2 regions of the Veillonella sp. S13053-19 genome follow, and region 2 is predicted to be linked to the other one. Evidence: riboswitches for the same ligand, from Rfam matches in the RefSeq annotation. Region 2 holds a riboswitch; the other holds the start of a gene.

Region 1 (9,506 bases), on a different contig from region 2:
TCATCAAGATCGCCGTTTTCTACTAATTGTACATTCGTCAACAAGTACATCGCTTGGAATACGCCGTGTACTTCATCATTTTCCATGCGTACTTCTTGAGGAATATGAGTACCAGTACCGATAAAGATGGAATCAAAGCCTTCAGCAAAAAGATCATCCAATGTTTTATCTTGACCGATAAATATATTACATACGAATTTAACCCCTAAACCTTCAAGACGAGCGATTTCACGACGTACAACAGATTTAGACAAACGGAATTCTGGAATACCGAATAAGAGTACGCCACCTGGTTCAGATTGGCCTTCAAATACAGTTACATTATAACCAAGTTTAGCCATATCGCCTGCGACGGACAAACCTGCAGGACCAGAACCTACTACAGCTACATTACCAAGATTTTGTTGGATTTTCTTAGGTTTGCGAAGTTCATTGATGCTTTCAAAGTCAGCAGCAAAGCGTTCCAATTTACCGATATTGATAGGCGGTTTTTTCGCCTTGTTCATAATACAATTGCCTTCACATTGATTTTCACGTGGACATACGCGACCACAAATGGATGGCAAGTTGGTCCGTTCTGCCAAAATATCGTTGGCTAAACCAAAGTTACCGTGTGCGATGGCTTGGATGAAACGAGGAATTTCGTTTTCAATAGGACAACCCATTTGGCACAATGGTCTTGGACAGTTGAGACAACGTTTCGCCTCGGCGAGCGCTTCCTCCATCGTATAATCCGCATCAAAATGTAGTGGTTTTAATTCGTTACTCATGGCACATGCCTCCTAATAAGGATCCAGTACTATACTTATACAGCGTTGCATGCACCTAAACATTCCGATGAGCCCTCTCACATAGGGATGCCGCCACATGCTGCTAACATTTATCTTTTGTAACCATTCGATAGACGTGTGGTCACTGGTCAGACACACACTATTCTATAGTATATTCTAAATTGTGAAAGTCGAAACCGTCAAGCAAATCTCATAGGTTGTGTATACGGATATAGGCCCTATGCATGCAAGGATTGCATAGAAAAAGAGGCGCCCTCAGGCACCTCTTTACATAGCGATGTGTAGTTCCCGATTTTAATCGTTTACTATTTGCCTTTAAGGGTACGATCGAAGAGGTCATTAATGATATTTACCAAAACTAGTGTCAACTTTTGCATAATCCCGTTAACATGTATACTAATAAGAGATACATAAATAGTGAAATAGTTCCTATCTTGGCTTGAAGAAGAAAAACAGCTATTAAAAGAACAGCTCCACAAGTAATATTCCTATGAATTGAATATTTCAATGAATTAAATATTCTTTATACGAGGCCAACTATGAATCCAGCCGAATTTACATCAACTTATTATATCGATCGCCGTGGGTCGCACTCCCGCAAATGGGACGGCCAACATTTAAAATTTAATCGCACTGACCTATTGCCTCTATGGGTAGCAGATATGGATTTCATGCCACCTCGGTGCATACAAGAGGCTATTTGTACCTATGTGAAAGCAAATCCTTTAGGCTACACCATGACAAATCCTAACTATCTTGAAGCAGTGATAGATTGGTATAAGCGGCGCCATAACTGTATACTTTCAAAAGACTGGCTCACCAGCGCTCCGAACGTCATTACAGGCATTATGTGGTGTATCGCAGCTTTCACAAAAACAAATGATGCCATCGCAGTCCTCACGCCCGTATATGGAGCATTTGATGCGAGTGCCAGCGATGCTAAGCGCCCTATTATTGCAGTCCCTATGAATCGCAATGAAGATAACCGGTATTCTGTTGATTACTCAGCCTTTGAAGCGGCTATCGTTAAACATGATGTCAAAGTATTCATTCACTGCACCCCCCACAATCCAGTGGGCCATGTATGGACCGAAGACGAGATGGACCAGCTATTTAGCATTTGTAAGCGTCACGGGGTACTCATCATTAGCGATGAAATTCATCAAGACCTTGTTGCGGGCCCTCTTCCTTTTACCTCTGCCTTAACCGTATCTAACGGAGCCTACGCAAACAACATCATCGCCATGTCTTCTCTGTCAAAATCGTTTAATATGGCTAGTTTGCACCATGCAGAGGTCATTATCCCTAACGAAGATCTACGACGCCAGTACAATGCATGTAAAAGCCTTATGTACCATACTGATTCCGACGTCATCGCCGAAGCAGCTATTACAGCGGCCTACACACATGCAGAAGCAGAAATGTGGCTAACGGATTTGCTCACCCTAGTGAAAGAAAACTATGAGTATATGTGCAGCCAACTCTTGCAGGCTCTACCAAAACTTCGCATCAGCCCTATGGACGGTACCTACTTAGTGTGGATTGATTTTGGCGCCTATGTGAAAGCTGAAGACATGCATAATGTATTTGAAAATCAATGTGGTATTGCCCCTAGCTTTGGTGAATGGTTCGGTGGTGAAGGGTACGCTACCTTTGTGCGACTCAATTTAGCCACCAGCCTAGAAAACATTAAAATAGCCACAAATAGTATACTTCAACACGTACCTCCGAACGACTAATAGTATAATTCAACATGAACATCCATAGGACGTATACTATAGTGCATGCTAAAAAGGCTGCTCTAGCATCATTCAATGTTAGAGCAGCCTCTTTCTGTAATTAGTTTATACTATTAGTTTATACAACATATCGATATTGCAGTTCACATATGTTTGTATTCTAATTCCACAGTAATGCACGATTGGCATTACATAGGATTTTATTTAATTCTTGCGAAGTGTTCCTTAGCAAATTGCATATCTTGTACTAGTTCTAATGTACCAAGGTAGTTATTGTTTTGATCGCGTACCGCCATGTAGTTTACATAGAACGGACGGCCTACCTTTTCAAGCCAAACTGCCACGTTATCACGTTCACCATTGCGGAAGGACTCGATGATACCACGTACAATTGGCTCTACCTTTGGAGGATGGCAAGAGAACACATCTCTACCGATAGCTGTTGTAGGGCGTTTGAATACCTTTTCACCATCATTGAAATAACGGTTAATATCTACATGGTCAACGAAAGTGATTTCCATCGGCATTGTATTAAGCATAGCGTCTAATTGTTCTAGCGTTAAGCTACCACCGATTAAAGCGATAGTATTGCTATCACCACTTGTCGGTGCTGCTTTAGCAGCTAGTGCAGCCTCAGCCTCTGCCCAAGCAACGCGTTCTACGCCGAAAATCTCTTCGTATTGTTCAGTATCTTTGTAAATTTGGTACCATTCTTCAGTACTAAAGTTCTCCGCACAGATTGGGAACAAGATATTTTGCTCTTTATAGATCATCTCTTGAGCACGTGTAAGAAGACCATCAAACTCTTCGTACCAAGCATCATCAATAGACTCAGCACGAGCTAGACGACCAAAGCCATCGCGAATATCGCCATCAACAGTCCACATAACCAGGGATGGACCAGAGATATCGTAAGCTACTTTCAAATGAGGATATAAAAGGTCGCCCTTCTTAGCGTAGTGAATAGATACTTGGCGTACTTCGTTTACATCATCTACGGTAGCCGTTTTGCTGGCCACTTTAACTTTTGTAGCTTCAATCAAAGCTTCGAGAGCTTTGTTTTCTTCTGTTAAGCGGTTAAGCGGATGACCTACTGTTTCCACTAAAGTTACTACGCTTTGGCTTTTTTCTTGTGCTTCTAGTACAGCCTCTACCTTAGCGTGTTCCGCATCCATTTGTTCATGAATAGTGGATCCGTGGAACAAAGCAGAGTGAAGGTCACATAATTGTTGAACCTCAGCCAATGGCGTACCTTCACGCATAAGACCTTGCTCAGCTTTCATGATTTCACTAGCCTCTACATGAGCAAATTGACTAACAAAATCTTCACGAACCGCACCAAGCTCTTCACCTGTACCTAAACGTTTTAAGAAGCTTTTTAATTGCTCTACGCGCTCGCTATCTTGCACTGTATCTTGAACTGAATCGTCAGTTTTATTTTCGGAGTTTTCCGGAGTCTTAGATGCTACAGCATTAGCAGATGCTTCTACAGACTCAGCCTTCACAGCTGTAGCAGCTGCAGTAGATGCAGAATTTTCAGCAGCTACGCCGCTAGGAGGCATGCTCGCACCTTGAGTGTCATCGCCAGATAAGTTTGGCATTTCACCAGTCAACGTAAAACCAGCTTTCATGAAAGCGCCTACGATATCGACCATGGATACGCCTTTCATCTTAGCCCCTTTCGGGATAGTCATGATTTTACCAACAGAGTTCAACATCACCTTATTTGTGATTTCGCTGAACCCTAATTCTTTCATAATATCTACTACTTCAGGATATTCTGTTACCAAATCATATACAGATTTGGATAAATCTAATTTCTTTTCCATTTTGATCCCCTCGTGTCAAAAACTCTATTCATATACTAATTATAAGCCTATACGATGTGTATATAAGGCTGTTCTAATATCATGTAACAGGTCTATATTCATAACCTATGACTCTATGATAAACGATATCGATTATTAAATCTGTATCCATGGCTATACTTTTGAAAGCAGTTCCTAAAATTTTTATAAAAACATGTAAGGATATCTCAAGATAAGGGAGCTTGTTCAATAAGACAACTAAGCAACTAGACATAAAAATAACGGATAGATGATACATCTAGCCCCAATGTATGAGGAGATTAACCAACTATCCGTTATATATAAATTAGTTTGCTTCTACTATTCCTAATTTAAATCCTGTTCCTGTTCCTGTTTCTGTTTCTGTTTCTGTTTCTGTTTCTGTTTCTGTTTCTAACAAGTGTACCCCTTAATCATGATGAGGTTTCAATGCTTTTTCGTAGTTTTCAGAAACTTTATCCCAGTTAATGACGCGGAAGAATTCCTTAATATAGTCTGGGCGACGGTTTTGGTAGTGCAAATAGTATGCATGTTCCCAAACGTCTAAGCAAAGAATGGCTTTTTTACCTTCTAATAGAGGATTGTCTTGATTCGCAGAGGATGTAACTTCAAGATTGCCTTCTTGATTTACTACAAGCCAAGCCCAACCAGAACCAAAGCGTGTAGCTGCCGCAGTGGAGAAGCTTTCAACAAAAGCATCATAACCGCCAAGTTCAGCGTCGATAGCCTCTTTCAAAGGGCCTTGCAATTTAGACGTATCTGGTTTTGTCATGATTTCCCAGAACATAGTGTGGTTCTTATGACCGCCACCGTTATTGATAACTGCTTGGCGGATGTCCTCTGGCACATTAGCGATGTCGCCAAGGATGCAGTCTACACAGCCATAAGCTAGATCAGGGTATTTCGCGATAGCAGCATTTAAATTATTAACATACGCTTGATGATGCTTGTCATGGTGCAATTTCATTGTTTCTGCGTCGATAACAGGCTCAAGATAATCATAAGCATATGGTAATGGTGCGAGTTCGAAAGGTTTCATAGTAGTCCTCCTTAAATTTAGGGCATGGAACGATATGTATCAGTACGCATCGTTCTGGTGAAAGCGTTTCGATGCACCTGCATCGGTTATTTATTATTGATATGAATTATCATTCTTTATTTATTGTATACTCTATATAGAAAATCGTCAATATACCTATAAGACCGATAATGCATAGATCAAATCCATCCGTATGATTCCCTTATGGGCCATATAGTACCAAAAACCATTGAAAGCACTAACCATAAGCCTCTCACAAATACTATTTACAGGATATCAATATATTCACTGTTCAATGCCTTATTCATACTTCGTACAGCACAGAACTTTCCGCACATGCTGCAAGTCTCACTGTGCCCCTCTTCGGGAGCGCGGCTTTCACGAATACTGCAAGCCCTCTCAGGATCAAGAGCACAAGCATATTGTGCCTCCCAATCGAGAATGCGTCTCGCATCAGCCATCGCATCATCTCTATCTCGCGCACCAGGGATGCCTCGCGCTATATCTGCCGCATGAGCTGCAATTTTGAACGCCATGATGCCCTCTTTTACATCATCCGCATTAGGCAACGCCAAATGTTCTGCTGGCGTCACATAGCAAAGGAAGGACGCCCCATGCATGCCCGCTACGGCACCACCGATGGCGGCCGTAATATGGTCATAGCCAGGTGCAATATCTGTTACCAACGGCCCTAGTACATAGAACGGAGCACCGCCACATAAGGTTTCCTCAATTTCCATATTGGCTTGAATTTGATTGAGCGGCACATGGCCCGGCCCTTCAATAATGACTTGAACCCCTTTTTCACGAGCTCGTTTTGTAAGCTCTCCCAATCGCACCAATTCTTCAATTTGACATACATCCGTAGCATCGGCCAAACAACCTGGACGACATGCATCACCTAAAGAGATTGTCACATCGTATTCTCGGCAAATGTCCAAGATATCGTCAAAATATTCGTAGAACGGATTTTCCTTGCCGGTCATACTCATCCACGCAAAGATGAGACTACCACCACGGCTTACAATATTCAATCTACGTTTATGCTTTCTAATTTGTTCAATCGTTTGACGGGTAATACCACAGTGCAAGGTCACAAAGTCTACCCCATCCTCCGCGTGCAATCGAATAGTATCTAAAAAGTCCTGCGCTGTCAGCTCTGCTAAGTCTCTTTTATGGTGAATCACACTGTCATATACAGGGACTGTGCCAATCATAGCCTTGCACTCGCTAGTCAACTTGCGTCTAAAAATACGGGTGTCCCCGTGAGTAGATAAATCCATAATCGATTCAGCCCCTAATTGAATGGCCCAATTAACCTTTTCTAATTCGCTATCATAGTCCGTCACATCCCGTGAAGTGCCTAGATTTACATTGATTTTAGTGCGCAACGACTTTCCTATCCCCTCCGGATCAATGCACGTATGATTCTTGTTGCAAGGAATCACTACTTGCCCAAGAGACACGAGTTCTTGTATGCGTTCCACAGGAACCTGTTCCTTTTCCGCTACGATTTTCATCGCATCCGTTACAAAGCCTTTCTTAGCAGCTTCCAATTGAGTGTAAAACATATTACATATCCTCCTATTGAATAAAACCATGTAGCTTTGTATACAAGAAAAAGGGTATCGAAAATTGATCGATACCCTTTTATGGTCTTTGCGTGCTTCCTACGCGGGCATGATCCCGATCAGGTCAAAGGTCAGGTGCTAACAGCCCTTTCTCAGCCTATTATATAGACTCCCTTGCATACTCTACTATGTAATTATCTTCAGCATATCACTATTAAAAAAATAGTTCAATATAGTCTTTGCTAATCATTCAATATTGCATGTAGTATACAGCTTTAGTCAATGATGCACTGACACATTTTCATCGTTGTTAACGCCGCTTGGTGAGACTCTTCGGTGACGCCTGCACAGCAGCTAGAATCAACGTGAATAGGAACCTCTGGCAAACCTGCTTTCAGCATAATCGCATTGGAAACAACGCAAATATCTGTGCAGAGACCAACGAGAGTAATGGACTCGATAGGATTTACCACATTCATACCTTCTAAGCGCGTTACGAGCTCAAAGGATGCAAAGTTTGGCTTATCTACAAAGGATACAGGGCTCATGATAGGACGCCCTTCTGCAGCTTCGATTAAACCTTTCACAATATGCCAGCCCTCTGTATTTTTCACGCAGTGCGGCACTGGTAACATTTTCCCCTCTTGGCGCTCAAGATAATCTATACCATGTGTGTCGCGGGTGAAAATAATAGGCCCGTCAAAGCTTTCAATTTTTTTGCGCACATTATCTACAATCATCTGTGCTTGCGTCGAACCAAGGGCACCATCTACAAAATCATTTTGCATATCGATAACAACTAGAACCTTTTGCATAGTTCCTCCTGTATATAGTCTACAAAGAACACATTAATTATTCACTACACTACTAGTTATACTCTTAATTCTTAATAACATCAATAGCAGTCATTTATTCTTTTTCCTCGGCCAATGCATGGCGCACTCGATCGGGTTTATTATGCGCAAGTTTCCCCGCTGCAGCGGCCGCCACGGCACCTACAAGATCATCGAGGAATGTATTACAGTGACCGCCCTCTTCACTATCTAGTTTTTTGATAATACCCGGCTTTACCTTATCTAAATAGCCATAGTTCGTAAAGCCAATAGAACCATACAGATTAACGATGGAAAAGGCTAGAATTTCATCGATGCCATAGAGGCTTTCATCATTAGCCACGATGCGTTGCAAAGGCTGAGACAGTTTATTTTGTTCCGTTAACTTGTCGAGCTCAATGCCCGTAATTATCGCATTGTGTACCTCTCGTTTTGAAAGCACGGATGCCACATGTTCACGGCACTCTTCAATCTTTAAATTCGGCATATACGGTTTTTGAACATATAAAACGAGCTCTGCAATATCCTCTAGCGTAACACCACGCTCCGCCAGTAGGTCGTAAGTATATTTCTCTAAATCTTTTGTAGATTCCATAAGTGCTCCTTTATTTTTTCTTAGGCTTATCTCCGGATAACATAACAATACTAACTGGAATGGTTATCACCAATTCTTCCTCTGTATCGACATGCTTTGTATTCCAAGCCGCCTCTTTGGCAGCCTCTTCAAAGATGGGGTAAGCCTCTCGATCTAATTTCCAATTATTAGGCCCCGCTTCAACAGCCACAATATTCCCCTTATCATCGGTCTTAATCTCTACTGGAACAATCAAGGTACCGTCAGCACTCGTTTTGAAAGCCTCACTAGGAATGATGACATTATAAGAGATTTGTTGCTGCAATTCATAGGTACGCTTATCTGTAGGCTTTAAATCAGCCGCCAAAGAACCAACAGTTCCCATCGTAGAAGCCAATAAGGCTAGTAACACAACACGTTTTAACATAGTTTCCTCTCGACTAAATACTCTCACGCTACACGCAGTATACGTTGATTATACCACGAAAAAATCCCTACCGATGCATAATCAGTAGGGATTTATTTATAGTTAGATTTTCTTAACCATTTCGGATTTCAATGCCATCGCACCGAAACCATCGATTTTGCAATCGATATCATGGCCATCGCTCGCATCAGTGATGAGGCGAATATTTTTTACGCGCGTACCTTGTTTCAAGATGCCCGCACCTTTTACTTTGAGGTCTTTTACTACAACAACTGTATCGCCATCAGCTAGCTCGTTGCCGTTAGCATCGCGAATGATACCTGCTTCAGCTGCAGCTTGCGCGTCAGCCGCTGTCCATTCATTGCCACACATAGGGCAGATAAACATATGACCATCTTCGTATGTGTACTCATCGCCGCACTTAGGGCAGTTAGGTAAATTTGCCATTTAGATCTCCTTTTTTCACTACATAATGAAAGTATTATACCATATAATACCTATGACTATGAAAGCCTTATAGATGGGGCCTCGATGATTCATTTAATTATTCACAACACTATTGTAAACCGAATTCAAAAAATACCGATACAGTTGTCGCTTTCTCGACACCAATATTACCTACATTCCATACTATATTTTTAGCAACCTGAACTAATTCCAAATAAACCGTGTCATCAGATAGGTC
Region 2 (9,506 bases):
ATGGCAAGCTCTTATGCAGCGAATAGCGACACCCATTGTGGTCGTTTCTGATGGTGGACCTGGTCTTAGAAAAGCATTAAAAAAAGTTTGGCGTACCGCCAAGCTTCAACGTTGTATTGTTCATGCCGTATGGCAAGTGCATCGCTACACTACTAGACGACCTAAGACGTTAGCAGGCATTATGTTAAAAGATTTAGCAAGCGATTTATATAGTGTAAAAACACAGGAAGATGCACAAATATGGATTCAACGATTATTTAATTGGAGAGTGACTTTTAAAGAGTTTCTAAGTGAAATGACACGTGATAGTAATGATAATTTAAGAGCTACGCATGAACGCTTATTAAAAGCCTATAACTCTCTAGTGGTGTTAATTAATACAGAGACAATGTTTCGATATTTAGATGAAACATTGGTGTTAGATAAAGAATGTCCGAGGACTAATAACCCTATTGAAGGTGGGGTAAACGCACAACTCAGACGTTTATTGCGGTACCATCGAGGGATGTCTGTAGAAAAACGCATAAAAGCGGTCTTTTGGTGGTGTTATTTACACTCACCAAGACCGCTTCCTGCAAAAGAAATACTTAAGGTAATGCCAACTGATGCGAGTATTTCTAAAATATATAGATCTATGAATGAAAGAGCCCAACTTCAAGGCATAATTCCAACTTGGGGGGATGCCATTTCTTGGGGTGATTTGCATAACTATGACAAATTATCTTTCAATGATTGGGATTAAAGTACCAACACGTTTTGTCCTATAACCCTTCATAATCCTACTGGCGCGGATTGTGAAGGTGTTTTTCTTAATTAGTTACTACTAATGATAGCAGTGTATATACTTTCATTTTTGTTATTGCTTGATTTCAGCAGATGTATGCGCTGTTTTACTTATAAATCCAACGATAGCTGTAACGACAAATGCCATTGTAAAGGCTGGTAATGTAGCACCTATTGTACTTTCACTATGTAACATATAGTGGTATAAACCAACGGATACGGCCCAAATAAGACCTCGTACGAGATAAGCGGATAATGTTTGTACTTGTTGGCGATTGATAAAGTAGTCTGCCAATAAGATGGCAATCATCGGTGCAAATACAGAGCCGATGAGGTATAGGAAGTCTGTAATATCATCCATTGGATATAGAATAGCTGCAATAGTGCCCACAATAGTAACGATGACAGCGATACCTTTACTAGATGCACCGTTATAGATAGTCGTACTAGATACGCCTGCAGAGTAAGCGTCCATAAAGGTTGTAGTAACGGTAGAGAAGATGATAACGATGAGTCCAGCAAGGCCAAGTCCTGCATTCATCATGATAGTAATGATGGAATCACCACCGCCAAAGATAGCGGCACTAAGACCTAAGGTGTACATAACGATACTTGTTACAGTGTAGACTGTAGCACTTGTAAGTGATGCGGAGAAAGGTTTTTTACTTTCACGGGTATAATCACTGATGAGAGGTAGCCAAGATAGTGGCATGGCAATAGATAACTCAAGAGCAGCGATGAAACTCATGTTTCCGCTAGTTAGAAGGATACCTTCACTAGGCCACTGCGATATCATGTGCGCGCCCATGTAGAGGGTGAGCCCTAGCAATAGAACAGATACGATGGCTTGAATATAGCCCGTATTGTGGAGGCCGATGAAAAGCCATAAGATGACAAGTGATCCGATAGCTATCGTCCAAATTATAGGGGATAGAGGTGCTAGCTCTTGTAAGGCTAGCATGGCATCGTAGATCATGATGCTAGTCCAACCGATAAGTTGAAGCATATTTAAAAAGGCAAAGCCTTTAGCTCCTAGTGGTCCAAAGCTGAAGGCGGTTGTATTCATACTGCCTTGCCGTAAACGTCCACCAATGAGTCCTGCTCCAAAGAGCAATATACCGCCGATGATATGCCCCAGTATGATAGCATATAGACCTTGAGTGAGCCCTAAGGGGGCCAGATAAGTTCCTGTCATAATTTCCGCTATAGATAGAGCGGCACCAAACCATATCATGGCGAACTGTGGTTGTGTAATATATGTATTTTTCATACGTCCTCCTTGCCAGGAAGTCATAGAAAAAGCCGAGTTCATAGGAACTCGGCTTTTAATCCTCTATGTTCCCTACGTTGGCATTATCCAAATCAGGTTATGGGTTAAAGCGATAGCTTACTCTCAGCCCACTCTTGTGAGCACCCCGTTATGGCTTCATTATATGCGGATAATAGGAAACCGTCAATTCTTTTTGTTGCATAGATTGTATAATGATGTTATAACTAGAGTATAAAAATATATTGCCACTAGGGGTGCTTTTGCTGAGATTGACCATTCAAAACCCTAGACCTGATCCAGATAATACCGGCGTAGGGAAGTGGAGTGCAACATAATACTAAACTATTACGAGACCATTCCATTTGGAGTGGTCTTGTTTTATATGTTTGGAGGTATTATGAAAAAACTGATTATTGCTAGCATATGTGTGGCCTTAGGCGTAGTGTTATCTACTACATCAATTCCTGTTGGGCCGGCTCGTATTTTTCCGTTTCAACATATGATTAATGTTATTTTAGCCGTTGTGGTGGGGGCAAGATTTTCCGTAGGTGCTGCCTTTAGTACATCTTGTTTACGCAATGTATTGGCACTAGGTTCTCCTTTAGCCTTTCCTGGCAGCATGATTGGCGCTTGGTTATCGGCTTATTTATATAAGAAATATAACGCTCTATGGGCGGCGGCTCTAGGCGAAATCATTGGTACTGGCCTTATCGGTGCTCTCGTGAGTTATCCTATAGCCAATTTCTTGTTAGGTAAACCTTTGGCATTGTTGACTTTGATTACATCCTTCGCCATGAGCTCTGTAGCAGGTGCCTTTATTGGTTTCATAGTATTACAAATCTTATCTCGTCGTCATCTATTACATAAGGAGGCATAATGAAACTACATACTGCATTGACAATTGCTGGTACTGATCCTAGCGGTGGTGCTGGTATTATGGCCGATTTAAAATCCTTCCAAAGTCGTCACGTATACGGCATGGCTGTTGTTACCTCTGTGGTAGCCCAAAATACGACGGGCGTACATCATGTAGAACATCTGTCGCTAGAGAGTATTGACCGACAATTACACGATGTGTATTCTGACATTGAACCTCAAGCCGTTAAGACGGGCATGATTGCCTTGCCGGAGATGATGGATCTTATCTATCCTTATGTGAGTAAACCAATTCCTTATGTAATGGATCCCGTTATGATTGCCACTAGCGGTGACCGACTCGTATCAGATGAGGCAGTAAATTTCTTAAAATCCAAACTCATTCCGACGGCTACAGTGATTACACCAAACCGTAGTGAGGCTGAGGTCTTAGCGGACATGTCTATTGATTGTGAAAGTGACATAACAACGGCTGCGAATCGTATCTTACAGGACTTAGGACCTCAAGTAGTTATCATTAAAGGCGGTCACATCGGCGAAGATGCAACGGATTATGCTTTCACTAAAGATGGTAGTGTCCGTACTTGGACAAGCCCAAAATATGATACGGTGCATACTCATGGTACAGGCTGTACCTTCTCCGCAGTGATAACGGCGGAGCTCGCTAAAGGGCGTGATGTAATGGATGCCATTGGTATTGCCAAGGACTATATTGCACTTGCTATTAAACATAATCCTGGGCTGGGAAATGGATGTGGTCCCGTTAATCATATGGCTTATGGCCTGTTATCTAATGGACCTGAAACGATGGATGAGCTCTTGAAAAATGACGAGAGGAGATAGTGATATGACCTATGAAAATCCATATATGAATGGTCAAATTTGGCCTAAACTCAATATATTAGAAATCTTGCGCCAGAGAAACCCTCTCGTTATTTGTATTACCAATGATGTGGTGAGGACCTTTACGGCAAATGGTTTACTCGCCATTGGCGCATCACCGGTGATGAGTGAGTGTAGTGAAGATTTGAAAGACCTCATCATCCATGCATCGGCGCTACTCATCAATATTGGTACTCTTACACCAGACAAAGTTAGTTACTATAAAGAGGCCATAGCACTGGCAAAGAAATATGAGGTTCCTATCGTTTTAGATCCAGTGGGTTGTCATGCGGGGGCTTATCGTTTATCTGTAGTGTTAGACTTGATTAAGACTGGTGAGATCTCATTAGTGCGAGGTAATCAAAGTGAAATTAAAGCTATATACGATGCTTTAAGTCCTAATAATCAGGCAGATACATCCACTACCGGTAAAGGTGTAGATGGAGGACAGATCGAGGATAGTGCTGTTATCGCATATCGTCTAGCCCGCCTTATCAACTGCCCTGTTGTAGCTACTGGCGAAGAGGATTATGTTTCTGATGGAACTCGGGTATTTGCCGTTCCACACGGACACCCTATTATGACGGCTGTAACGGGCACGGGCTGTCTATTAGGGGCTGTATTGGCGGCTTTCTTCAGTGCTTATTATCCATGTAAAAACAGACTATCTATTGGTGAGTTTCTTGCCTATGCATTGGCTTACTATGGTTTGGCCGGTGAAAGTGCAGTGCAGGTAAGTGGCGTACAACCTGGTAGTTTTAGTGTAGCCTTTATGGATAGTTTATATACCGTCGATGATGCAGTGCTTATGTCTGAAAATCGTATACGGCCTGTGGTGGCACCTGATCAGTTACAAGTATATTTCATTGGTGGCACTCAAGATGTAGGCCTTAATGAAAATCGCTTGCTATCTGTCGTAGAGGATGCTTGTCGAGGCGGTGTGACTTGTTTCCAATTTAGAGAAAAGGGCGCAGGTACCTTAGTGGGGCAACAGAAACTAGAGTTAGCCCAACAGTTAAAACAAATCTGTGCTAAGTACAATGTGCTGTATGTTATTAACGATGATGTAGACTTAGCGATGGCCGTTAATGCTGATGGTGTACATGTAGGTCAAGAAGATATGCGTCTAGAAGAGGTGCGTAATCTTGTGGGCCATAAGGTGGTTGGTATTTCTATTCACTCTGTGGAGGAACTCCATAAGACCGATGTAATCTACGCTGATTGTGTAGGTGTAGGACCTATGTACGCTACAAGTAGTAAACCTGATGCACAAGAGCCGTGTGGACCAAATCGAATTACTGAGCTTCAAGCAGAAGGGCTAACATTACCATGTGTAGGAATTGGTGGCATCACTTTAGATAATGCGAAACCTATACTACAAGCAGGGGCCTCTGGTGTAGCTGTAATTTCTGCTATTGCTCATGCAGATAGTCCTTATGAAGCGGTGCAACAATTTAAATGTTTAGTTGATGGTATTAAGTAGTTAGTATATTAGATAATAGAATATACTCTTTAATAGTAAATAGAACACAAAAAAGACGATGACTTGAGTCATCGTCTTTTTATTAAGGAAGTTGTCAGTACTTACTGTAAGATTAAGTGTACTTACATGTATAGTTTCATTAAAATCTGTACTTACAGGTTGTTAGTTTAGTTAGTGTAGTACTTACAGATTAGATGGATTCAACGAAACGGTGGAAGAAAGCTTGTGGGTGAGCACATACTGGGCAAACTTTAGGAGCTTCTTCACCAACGTGTACATAGCCACAGTTAGCGCAGATCCAAGCTACTGGTTGGTCGTTGTGGAATACTTTGTTACCAGATACTTGAGCTGCTAATGCAAGGTAACGAGCTTCATGACGAGCTTCGATTTTACCAACTTCGCGCATTTGGTAAGCGATTTTTGCAAAGCCTTCTTTTTCAGCTTCGTCAGCGAAATCTTTGTACATTGTAGTATGTTCGTAGTTTTCACCAGCTGCTGCATCACGAAGGTTAGCTTCGATATCGGAAGATACGTCGCCACCATGAAGAGCTTTGAACCACAATTTAGCATGAGCGGATTCGTTGTGAGCTGTTTCTTCGAAATAATCAGCGATTTCGTTCATGCCAGCTTTACGAGCTGCTGCTGCGTAGAAAGTATATTTTTGGAATGCTTGGGATTCGCCAGCGAATGCTGCTTGAAGATTTTTTTCAGTGTTTGTACCTTTTAATTCAGCCATTTTAATACTCCTTTGTACTTACGATAATTTTCAAATTTGTTACTTAACTTATATATTCATAACCACTTGGTTGTGAATTCAAATAATAGAATACTTATTCTACAATTTTCGTGGGCGACTTCGCCTTGGTAAGAAAACTTATTCTTAGATCAAATAGACACTTGTCTAACTCTTAAAATAGTACTTACTTATTTGTGTTTTTCGGCACTTGCCGTCTTAACAGTTTTATATACAATGTGCTATCCGTATACTTAACGAATAATCATTGTTGACTATATTGTAACATACTAAATGAGAAATGCAAGTGTTTTTGTAAAATTTATTTCGAAAATTTTCTAAATGATAAATATTATCAACGTAGTAAGAATGCGGTTTCTTAAAGAATGAAAAGTATGGGATTTACAAAAAATAGTCATTTTGATATTGAGAATGATAACTAAATGAAAAATCATTATTGATTAGTTGTTGATATTATTTTCTTTAGATGTACTAATAATTCCTCATAATATAGAGCTTGTTAGCCAAAATTATTTTTGGCTTATAACTATAAAATGTTAAATATAATTACTGATCAACAGGTAAGCGACATATAAATCAAAGTTAGAAATTGTAAAACAGAACAGAATAAACTAAATAAGAACGGTAAATAGAATAAATAGAATAAATAGTATGTAGTTATCTATAAGATGGTTGAACTATAGAATTAAGACATATTTATAGAATCAATTGATTTATGTATAATAAGTATATACATACTAACGTAAAAGGAGGCGCTATGGCATTTGTTAGATATTATGTAGGCGATGTGGTGAAGATGAAAAAATCACATCCTTGCGGTAGTGACGAGTGGGAAGTGAAGCGTATTGGCACGGATTTTCTCATCGTATGTAACGGCTGTGGTCATCAACTGCTGATGCCGCGCCCTAAATTTGAAAAGGCTGTCAAGAAAATCGTTTCTCGATTGCCAGAGAATGAGTAAGGAGGTCTTATGGTACGACTTACCGACTATGTGACAAATGGGGGCTGTGCGTGTAAGATTGGTCCGCATATATTAAATCGTGTTTTGAAAGCAGTGACACCTGTTACAAATGATCAAGTCTTAGCCGATATGACCGGTTCTGATGATGCAGGTGTATATAAAATTTCTGATACATTAGCATTGGTACAGACCTTAGATTTTTTCACTCCTATGGTGAATGATCCCGTTTTATTTGGTAAAATTGCCGCTGCCAATGCATTAAGCGATGTATATGCTATGGGTGGAACTCCATTGACTGCTATGAACATCGTAGGCTTCCCAGTACCTCTTGTTGAGCAAGGAATATTAACAGACGTGTTAAATGGCGCGGGTTCAATCGTTGCCGAATCTGGTGCAGCTATCGTAGGTGGTCATAGCATAGAAAATAAAGAGCCTATCTTCGGTATGTCTGTGACAGGGCAAGTGAATCCTAATTGTATTTGGAAAAATAAAGGTGCCCAAGTAGGGGATGTATTGGTGCTAACAAAACGTATTGGAACAGGTATCATGAATAATGCGCTGAAAGCAGATTTATTCCCTATAGGCACAGAGCAAGCTGTCACTAGCATGAGTACGTTAAATCGGGTGGGAGCAGAGGTGGCTCACAACTATACTGTGCATGCTTGTACTGATGTGACTGGTTTTAGTCTTATGGGTCACTCTGTAGAAATGGCTAGTGCCTCTGATGTGACAATACACATTAAGGCTTACGACATTCCTCTCTTTGATGATGTTATCGAAGCGGCTCAAATGGGATTAGTACCAGCCGCATCCTATGGGAATCGAAAAGCTATAACAGACGTTCAAGTAGATCAGGCTTTGGACCCTGTATGGACGGATATTCTCTTTGATCCACAAACTTCTGGGGGCTTACTCTTCTCCGTACCTGCTAGCGAAGGGACTCAATTAGTTGATTCCTTACATCAGGCTGGTATCGACTGTGCGGCTATTATTGGTACTGTTGAAAGTTTCAGTGGGCTAGCGGTACGTGTTACAGAATAGATTTATAAAAAATACGTTTTTTACCATTGGCAAGCGATATTTAATTACAATATCATTAGCTGATAGCTGATAGGTAATACTTTTACAAAATATTTAATGTATATAATATAGAGGTGTATGATGAGCAATACAAATGAATTAACTGTAGATGTACGTGGTAGCTTGTGTCCAAAACCTGTGATTGAAACTAAGAAGGTTAGCGATGCGAATCCAGATGCTGTTATTACTACTATTGTAGATAATGAAGTGAGTCGCGATAATGTAGAAAAGTTTGGCAAGTCTCGTGGTTATGGTGTGGCTATCCGACAAGACGGTAAGGATTTCTACCTCACTATGACCCCTAATGATAATCCAGTAGCAGATGGTAGTTGTGAACCAATGAGTTATGGCAACCGTGTCATCTTGATGACAAAAGACTATCTTGGTGAAGGTAGTGAAGAATTAGGCCGTAACCTAATGAAAACGTTCTGGGTATGCATGCTTGAAGCCGATGTAAAACCATCTAAAATCTATTTCATCAACAGCAGTGTTAAGATGGTTGTAAATGATTCTGTTCATTTAGAAAATATAAAAAAACTAGCTGATCTTGGTGTTGAAATTGCAGCATGTGGCATTTGTCTCGATTATTTTGGGGTAAAAGAAGAGCTTGGCGTAGGTAGTATTACAAATATGTACGCTATTACGGACTCTATTCTTGGGGAGAATTTAGTTAAGTTATAATTCTTATCACTGATTTTTAACAGACAGATTTAGACGAGATACCTTAGCTTTAAATGGATAGTCAATGTTATAACAATGTAATGGTAGATGCTATGATAGGAGGTGAGGCCTTGGAAAATAAAAAATTGCTAGTCGTCTTTACGTCCTATTATTTTGGCGATAAAGCAGACAAGATACTAACAGAATTAGCGGTGCCTCATCAATTGATGGCTACACCTCCAGAGCTTTACGATATGTGTGGTTTATCTGTGCAAATAGATCCAAGTATTGTAGAGCAGGTTCAGACTATTTTAAAAGAACATAAGATTAGTACATCTGGCCTCTTTTGGTATGAAAAAGGTGAGCTAGCTGTACCATATAAAGCCTAGACATCGTCTAGGCTTTTTCTTGTTTTTTATTAAAATTTTCATTCTTCTGTAATTTAACGGCTAACTATGGTACTATAAATATATGATATTTTTTATCATTATGGAGGTATATATGAGCAAGTATGAAATAGAAAATGTAAAATTAACAGCCCCTAAATTGGATCGTAACGATTTAGAGTACGCTATGACCTATCGCTATGCTTGTAAGAAGTTTGATAGCAATAAGACAATCTCTGAAGAAGACTGGAATGCTATTTTAAGAGCAGCTCGTTTGGCACCTACATCCCTTGGTTTTGAGCCTTTTGAATTGCTAGTTATTCAAAATCCAGAAATTCGGGAAAAAATGAAAGCTCATGGCTGGGGCATTC

The links. Region 2 has a riboswitch for thiamine pyrophosphate ahead of thiW (energy coupling factor transporter S component ThiW). Riboswitches for the same ligand answer to the same signal wherever they lie in the genome.
Region 1: linked by a shared signal. The riboswitch ahead of thiC (phosphomethylpyrimidine synthase ThiC) and the one ahead of thiW (energy coupling factor transporter S component ThiW) in region 2 are both predicted to bind thiamine pyrophosphate.

The regions. Positions count from the first base shown of each region.
Region 1 covers NZ_PPDA01000017.1:10,715-20,220, forward strand. Annotated here, with positions in the region: gene VEHSUH06_RS10605 (NAD(P)-dependent oxidoreductase) at 1-770, opposite strand, end outside; gene VEHSUH06_RS10610 (MalY/PatB family protein) at 1,331-2,530, shown strand; gene VEHSUH06_RS10615 (DUF438 domain-containing protein) at 2,731-4,359, opposite strand; gene VEHSUH06_RS10625 (superoxide dismutase) at 4,787-5,416, opposite strand; gene thiC (phosphomethylpyrimidine synthase ThiC) at 5,683-6,987, opposite strand; TPP riboswitch at 7,067-7,173, opposite strand; gene VEHSUH06_RS10635 (cysteine hydrolase family protein) at 7,263-7,802, opposite strand; gene VEHSUH06_RS10640 (phosphatidylglycerophosphatase A) at 7,897-8,415, opposite strand; gene VEHSUH06_RS10645 (hypothetical protein) at 8,426-8,821, opposite strand; gene VEHSUH06_RS10650 (zinc ribbon domain-containing protein YjdM) at 8,924-9,268, opposite strand; gene VEHSUH06_RS10655 (succinylarginine dihydrolase) at 9,378-9,506, opposite strand, start outside.
Region 2 covers NZ_PPDA01000007.1:291,398-300,903, forward strand. Annotated here, with positions in the region: gene VEHSUH06_RS03185 (IS256-like element ISVat2 family transposase) at 1-742, shown strand, start outside; gene cytX (putative hydroxymethylpyrimidine transporter CytX) at 857-2,053, opposite strand; TPP riboswitch at 2,106-2,211, opposite strand; TPP riboswitch at 2,294-2,388, shown strand; gene thiW (energy coupling factor transporter S component ThiW) at 2,451-2,930, shown strand; gene thiD (bifunctional hydroxymethylpyrimidine kinase/phosphomethylpyrimidine kinase) at 2,930-3,772, shown strand; gene thiM (hydroxyethylthiazole kinase) at 3,777-5,294, shown strand; gene rbr (rubrerythrin) at 5,485-6,030, opposite strand; gene VEHSUH06_RS03215 (DUF951 domain-containing protein) at 6,806-7,009, shown strand; gene selD (selenide, water dikinase SelD) at 7,019-8,050, shown strand; gene yedF (sulfurtransferase-like selenium metabolism protein YedF) at 8,171-8,770, shown strand; gene VEHSUH06_RS03230 (DUF3343 domain-containing protein) at 8,881-9,138, shown strand; gene VEHSUH06_RS03235 (NAD(P)H-dependent oxidoreductase) at 9,251-9,506, shown strand, end outside.